DNA from 2 places in the Streptomyces kanasensis genome. Region 1 is predicted to be linked to the other one. Evidence: riboswitches for the same ligand, from Rfam matches in the RefSeq annotation. Region 1 holds a riboswitch; the other holds the start of a gene.
The links. Region 1 has a riboswitch for glycine ahead of gcvP (aminomethyl-transferring glycine dehydrogenase). Riboswitches for the same ligand answer to the same signal wherever they lie in the genome.
Positions count from the first base shown of each region.

Region 2: it holds a riboswitch for glycine, as region 1 does, so the genes downstream of both, gcvT (glycine cleavage system aminomethyltransferase GcvT) here and gcvP (aminomethyl-transferring glycine dehydrogenase) in region 1, are expected to answer to the same signal.

Region 1 is NZ_JBIBSF010000012.1:184,731-188,128, forward strand. It holds gene gcvP (aminomethyl-transferring glycine dehydrogenase) at 1-1,882, opposite strand, end outside; glycine riboswitch at 2,069-2,167, opposite strand; gene ACF053_RS27035 (PRC-barrel domain-containing protein) at 2,281-2,670, shown strand; gene ACF053_RS27040 (DNA polymerase IV) at 2,574-3,398, opposite strand, start outside.
Region 2 is NZ_JBIBSF010000004.1:482,121-485,518, forward strand. It holds gene glyA (serine hydroxymethyltransferase) at 1-362, opposite strand, end outside; gene gcvH (glycine cleavage system protein GcvH) at 397-771, opposite strand; gene gcvT (glycine cleavage system aminomethyltransferase GcvT) at 845-1,960, opposite strand; glycine riboswitch at 2,125-2,222, opposite strand; gene ACF053_RS13760 (AAA family ATPase) at 2,372-3,025, shown strand.

The sequences.
Region 1 (3,398 bases):
CGTCGGCGGTCCTCACGACGACGACCTTCATGCCGGCCATGACGGCGGACGCGGCGTTGGTGCCGTGCGCCGAGGACGGGATGAGGCAGACCGTGCGCTGCGTGTCGCCGTTGGCGCGGTGGTAGGCGCGCACGGCGAGGAGACCGGCCAGCTCGCCCTGCGAACCGGCGTTCGGCTGGAGCGACACCTTGTCGTAGCCGGTGACCTCGGCGAGGCGCTCCTCCAGCTCGCGGATGAGCGTGAGGTAGCCCTGCGCCTGCTCCGCGGGGGCGAAGGGGTGCAGCTGACCGAACTCCGGCCAGGTGACCGGCTCCATCTCCGTGGTGGCGTTCAGCTTCATCGTGCAGGAGCCGAGCGGGATCATGCCGCGGTCCAGCGCGTAGTCGCGGTCGGCGAGCCGGCGCAGGTAGCGGAGCATCGACGTCTCGGAGCGGTACGCGTGGAACACCGGGTGCGTCAGGTACGCGTCGGTGCGCAGCAGGGCCGCGGGCAGCGCGTCGGCGGTCTCGGCGTCGAGGGCCTCGATGTCGCCGCGCACGCCGAAGGCGTCCCAGACGGCCGCGAGCTGGGCGCGGCCGGTGGTCTCGTCGCAGGAGACGGAGACGTGGTCGGCGTCGACCTGGTGGATGTTGACACCGCCCTCGCGGGCGGCGGCGACGACCTGGGCGGCGGCGCCGGGCACCCGCGCGGTGACCGTGTCGAAGAAGGTGTCGTGGACGACCTCGACGCCGCCGGCGCGCAGCCCGGCCGCGAGGATCGCCGCGTACCGGTGGGTGCGCAGGGCGATGCCCTTCAGCCCGTCGGGGCCGTGGTAGACGGCGTACATGCCGGCCATGACGGCGAGGAGCACCTGCGCGGTGCAGATGTTGCTCGTGGCCTTCTCGCGGCGGATGTGCTGCTCGCGGGTCTGCAGGGCGAGGCGGTAGGCACGGTTGCCGTCGACGTCGACGGAGACGCCCACGAGGCGGCCGGGCAGGCTGCGGGCGAAGGTGTCGCGCACGGCCATGTAGCCGGCGTGCGGGCCGCCGAAGCCCATCGGCACGCCGAAGCGCTGGGTCGTGCCGACGGCGATGTCGGCGCCCAGCTCCCCGGGCGGGGTGAGGAGCGTCAGCGCGAGCAGGTCGGCGGCGACGGTGACGACGGCGCCGAGCTCGTGCGCGGCGTCGACGAGCGGCTTGAGGTCGCGGACGGCACCGGAGGCGCCCGGGTACTGGAGCAGCACGCCGAAGACGCCCCGCTCGGCGACCTCGGCGGGGATGCCCCCGCTCAGGTCCGCGACGACGACCTCGACACCGGTGGGCTCGGCGCGGGTCTCGATGACGGCGATGGTCTGCGGCAGGGCGTCGGCGTCGACCAGGAAGACGCCGTTCTTGACCTTGCCGACGCGCCGGGCCAGGGACATGGCCTCGGCGGCGGCGGTGCCCTCGTCGAGGAGGGACGCGCCGGAGGTGGGCAGGCCCGTCAGGTCGGCGACCACGGTCTGGAAGTTCAGCAGCGCCTCGAGACGGCCCTGCGAGATCTCCGGCTGGTACGGGGTGTACGCCGTGTACCAGGCGGGGTTCTCCATGACGTTGCGGAGGATGACCGGCGGGGTGAAGGTGCCGTAGTACCCGAGGCCGATCATCGGGGCCAGCACCTGGTTGCGGTCCGCGAGGGAGCGCAGTTCGGCGAGGACCTCCGCCTCGGTGCGGGCCTCGGGCAGGCCCAGGGCCTCGGCGCTCTTGATCACGTCCGGCACCGCGGCCGCCGTGAGCTCGTCGAGCGAGCCGTAGCCGACCTGGGCGAGCATCTTGGCGCGGGCCTCGTCGTCAGGGCCGATGTGGCGCTGCTCGAAGGGGATGCCTCGCTCGAGCTGGGAGAGCGGGGTGCGGTTGGCGGTCATGTACGGGGGCCTCCTGGTCGTAGCGACCTGCGAGGGGCACCTCGGCGCGGGTGCCCGGACGGCCTCCCCCTCTGTCATCTCAACCTGAGAGTTTCGCCGTGCGCGCACCCCGACGGGAGGCGGCACGGCTTTCACCGTCGGTGAGAGCGGGTGCCGTCCGACGCCCGCCCTGCTTTCCAGAGTGACCTCGTCCGCGCGGTACAGGGGCCTGAGAGATTCCGGGGAGGATTTGCTCCTTCGGCGCCTCCGGAAGTCTTCTCCGGAGGACTCTCCCGCGCGGGGTCAGCGGCCGATGCCAGCCTACCAGCGACGTTCCGGGGCGATCCCTCGAGTGGCCGAGGTCACGGTTGTGCCCTTTCGTAGTGTTCACGGCACCGTTGTGACCGGCTGGAGGAACCGTGCAGAGCGACATCGACCCGCGCAGCCTGATCGGGCGCAAGGCGTTCGACCGCGACGGCCGCAAGATCGGAACGGTGGACGAGGTGTACCTCGACGACGCGACGGGCGTGCCGGAGTGGGCCGCCGTGCGCACCGGCCTCTTCGGTCGCGACGCCTTCGTCCCCCTGGAACCCAGCGACCTCGTCGGCGACGGCCTGCGCGTCCCCTACGAACGGGCCCTCGTCAAGGACGCGCCGGACTTCGGCGTGGGGCGGCACCTCTCCCCGGAGCAGGAGGTGCAGCTGTACCGCCACTACGGCATCGCCCTGCCGCCCGCGCCCTCCCCCGGGCCGCCGCCCGCCGCCCCGCCGCCGGAGCGGGAGGTGGGCGGCCCCGCGGGCGGGGGCTGACCGCCCGGTACCAGCGGCAGCGGGTCGGAGGGCTCGAGCTCGGGGTCGTCCGTGCGGAAGGTGCGCACCCGGCCCGGAGCCGATCCGGGGTGCTCGAACCGCACGGTGACCCGCCCGAGCCCGCTTCCCTGCACCCAGCCGGGTCCGTGGACGGCGTGCCGGACGTCGGCGCCGGCGGCCCACCGCCGCTCGGCGGTCGGCGCCGGACCCTCCTCGCCGGGCCCCGAGCTCCCGGCTCCCGTGCCGGACGCCCCGGGCGCGGGCGTCGGTCCGCCTCCCTCCTCCGGGAGCCCACCGCCCGGATGCGACGCCCCGCCGCCCGCGTCCGCGCCTCCGGCCGGCCCCCGACCGTCGGGCGGCGTCGTACCGCCGGGTGCCACCGCGCCTCCGGGCGCCGTCCCGGGGCCGCCCGCGGGCGGCCGCGGGGCGTCGGCTGCCGCACGGCCCGCGCCCGTGGCGCTCTCCTTACCGGCGGCGGCCCGGCCGACGGCCGGGGCCTCCCCGACGGCCGCCTGGGCGAACAGGTCCTCCTGCGTGTAGTCGGCCAGACCGGTCACGCCGACCCCGAGCAACCGGACGCCGCCGGTGGTGTCCACGGCGTCGAGCAGCCGGGCGGCGGCCTCGCGGACCACGACCGGGTCGTCGGTCGGCCCGCGCAGCGTCTCGGAGCGGGTCAGCGTCGAGAAGTCGTACCGCCGCACCTTCAACACCACCGTCCGGCCCGAGCG
Region 2 (3,398 bases), on a different contig from region 1:
AGGTTCAGACCCATGATCGTGTCGCCCGGCTTGAGCAGGGCGAACATCGCGGCGGCGTTGGCCTGCGCGCCGGAGTGCGGCTGCACGTTGGCGTGCTCCGCGCCGAAGAGCTCCTTGATGCGGTCGATCGCGATCTGCTCGACCACGTCGACGTGCTCGCAGCCGCCGTAGTAGCGGCGGCCCGGGTAGCCCTCGGCGTACTTGTTGGTGAGGACGGAGCCCTGGGCCTCCATGACGGCCACCGGAGCGAAGTTCTCCGAGGCGATCATCTCCAGGGTGTCCTGCTGGCGGCGGAGCTCGGCGTCGACGGCGGCGGCGACGTCCGGGTCCAGCTCGTGGAGAGGGGTGTTCAGAAGCGACATCACGCGGTCCCTAAGGGTGTGGGTGTCGGGCTGGTCAGCCGGCGAACTCGGTGTACTCGTCGGCGGAGAGCAGGTCCTGCGGCTCGTCCGTGACGCGCACCTTGAACAGCCAGCCGCCCTCGAACGGAGCGGTGTTCACCAGCGACGGGTCGTCCACGACCGCCTGGTTCGCCTCGACGACCTCACCGGTCACGGGCGAGTACAGGTCGCTGACGGACTTGGTCGACTCCAGCTCACCGCAGGTCTCGCCCGCGGTGATCGTGGCGCCGACCTCGGGGAGCTGGACGTACACGACGTCGCCCAGGGCGTTCGCCGCGTGCTCCGTGATGCCGACCGTCGCGACGCCGTCCTCGGCGGGCGACAGCCACTCGTGCTCCTTGCTGTAGCGCAGCTGCTGGGGGTTGCTCATGAGCTGAATTCTCCTGTACGCGCGGGAGTGGTGGTGAACGGGGGAGTCGTGCGGGTGGCGGGTGTGCCGGGCGTCACTTCTGGCGCTTGTAGAACGGCAGCGCCACCACGTCGTACGGCTCATGGGTACCGCGGATGTCGACGCCGACCCCGCTCGTACCCGCCTCGGCGTACGCGGCGTCCACGTACGCCATGGCGATCGGCTTGCCGAGGGTGGGGGAGGGGGCGCCCGAGGTGACCTCGCCGACCACGGTGCCGCCGGCGACCACGGACATCCCGGCGCGCGGCACCCGGCGGCCCTGGGCGACCAGGCCGACGAGCCGGCGCGGCGGGGCGGTCGCGGCGCGCTCGGCGGCGGCCTGGAGCGCCTCGCGGCCGACGAAGTCGCCCTCCTTCTCGAACTTCACGACCCGGCCCAGGCCCGCGTCGAACGGTGTCAGCGCGGTCGTCAGCTCGTGCCCGTACAGCGGCATGCCCGCCTCCAGGCGCAGCGTGTCGCGGCAGGACAGCCCGCAGGGGATCAGGCCGACGGGGGCGCCGGCCTCCGTCAGCGCCCGCCACAGCCGCTCCGCGTGCTCCGGCGCGGTGAACAGCTCGAAGCCGTCCTCACCGGTGTAGCCCGTACGGGCGATCAGCGCGGGGACGCCCGCGACGGTGCCGGGCAGACCCGCGTAGTACTTCAGCCCGTCGAGGTCGGCGTCGGTGAGGGACTTCAGGATGCCGGGGGACTCGGGGCCCTGCACGGCGATCAGCGCGTACGCGTCGCGGTCGTCGCGCACCTCGGCGTCGAAGCCGGCCGCGCGCTCCGTCAGGGCGTCCAGCACCACCTGGGCGTTGGAGGCGTTGGCGACGACCATGTACTCCTGCTCGCCGAGCCGGTACACGATCAGGTCGTCGAGGATGCCGCCGTCCTCGCGGCAGATCATGGTGTAGCGGGCGCGGCCCACGCCGACGCCGCCGATGTTGCCGACCAGCGCGTGGTCCAGCAGGGCGGCCGCCTGGGCGCCGGTCACGGTGATCTCGCCCATGTGGGAGAGGTCGAACAGGCCCGCGCGGGTGCGTACGGCGGTGTGCTCGTCGCGCTCGCTGGCGTACCGCAGCGGCATGTCCCAGCCGGCGAAGTCGGTCATGGTCGCGCCCAGCGAACGATGCAGCGCATCGAGGGCCGTGCGGCGGGGGGAAGTGCTCATGGAAAGGGCTCCCAGGTCCGGGGCATGGGTGGCGAGGACACGTCCTCCCCATCTGTCATCGGAACCTGAGAGGTTCGCCGTGACCCCGTGCGGGGCGCGGCTTGCACCTTGGGTGGAGCCGCGCGGCCCCGGCGTGCGGGGGACGGCTCGCTTTTCAGATCTGCCTCATCCGTGCGGTGCGGGGCCTGAGAGATTCAAGGGAGGAACTTGCTCCTTCGGCGCCCGGGCCACGGGGGGCCCGGAACTCTCCCGCGCGGATTCGATCGGCCGGTATGCGGTTGTCGGCGCGCACATCATCGCACGAGGGTCCGGATCGGCAAACCCTCGACCGGCGGCAAATCACTTGTGTCCCATTGCCGTTTCTTTACACTTCTTGGGCAGGCTGTGGGGGAGCCGAGCCCAGGAGGGGCCATGACGTTGCAGCGGTCCGGCGCCTACGCCACGACCGCGGGGGTACCGGCGCCGCCGGCGCTTCCCGCCCGTACGACCGCCGCCCCGGTCCTGCGCGACCTGCGCGAGCGCGGCGGGCGGGTCCCGCGCGAGCTGCTCTTCGGTGAGGGGGACGTGGTCGTAGTCTCCGGTCTTCCCGGCAGCGGCAAGTCCACACTCATCCGTTTCGCCGCCGCCGACCGCGCCGTCGACTCGCAGGACGTCCGCGAGCGGTGGGAGCGGCGCATGCCGCGCCTCCTCCCGTACGCCCTGTACCGGCCGCTCGTCCGCGTCGCCCACTACGCCGGGCTGCGGCGGCGGCTGCGCGCGGGCGGGGGCGTCGTCGTCCACGACTGCGGCACCCAGTCCTGGGTGCGCCGCTGGCTCGCCCGCGACGCCCGCCGCCGGGGCCGGTCCCTGCACCTGCTGCTCCTCGACGTCGACGCCGCCACCGCCCGCGCCGGCCAGCGCGAGCGGGGCAGGGGCGTGTCCTCGTACGCCTTCGCCCGGCACCGCAGGGCCGTCGGGCGCCTGGTGCGCGACGCCGAGCGGGGGCACCTGCCAGCCGGGTGCGCCTCCGCCGTCCTCCTCGACCGCGACGCCGCCTCGGCCCTCACCCGCATCCACTTCCGCTGACCCGCACGGGCCGGCGCGGCCCGCGCCCCCCACCCCGCCTCCTGCCGGCCCACGCCCCGTCGACCGCCTGCCCCCGGCCCGCGCCCCGCCGACGCGGCTCCTGCCGGCTCCCGCCGGCTCGCTCCTGTCGTCCGGCCGGCTCGCCGCCTCGCCGGGCCGCTCCCGCCGTGTCGCGCCCCGGTCGGCCCGTCCCGGGGAGCCCCGCAGCCTTCCGGCCCGTCCCGTCGACCCGGCTCCCGCCGCCTCGCCTCCCACTGGCCCGGCTCACGCCGCCCGGCTTCCGTTCCCGTCGCCTCGCCTCCCGGCGAAACGTCCGCGTCCCGGTCGGCCCCCGGGGACGCCCCGGCCGCCCCGCCGCCCGCGCCCGGCCGCC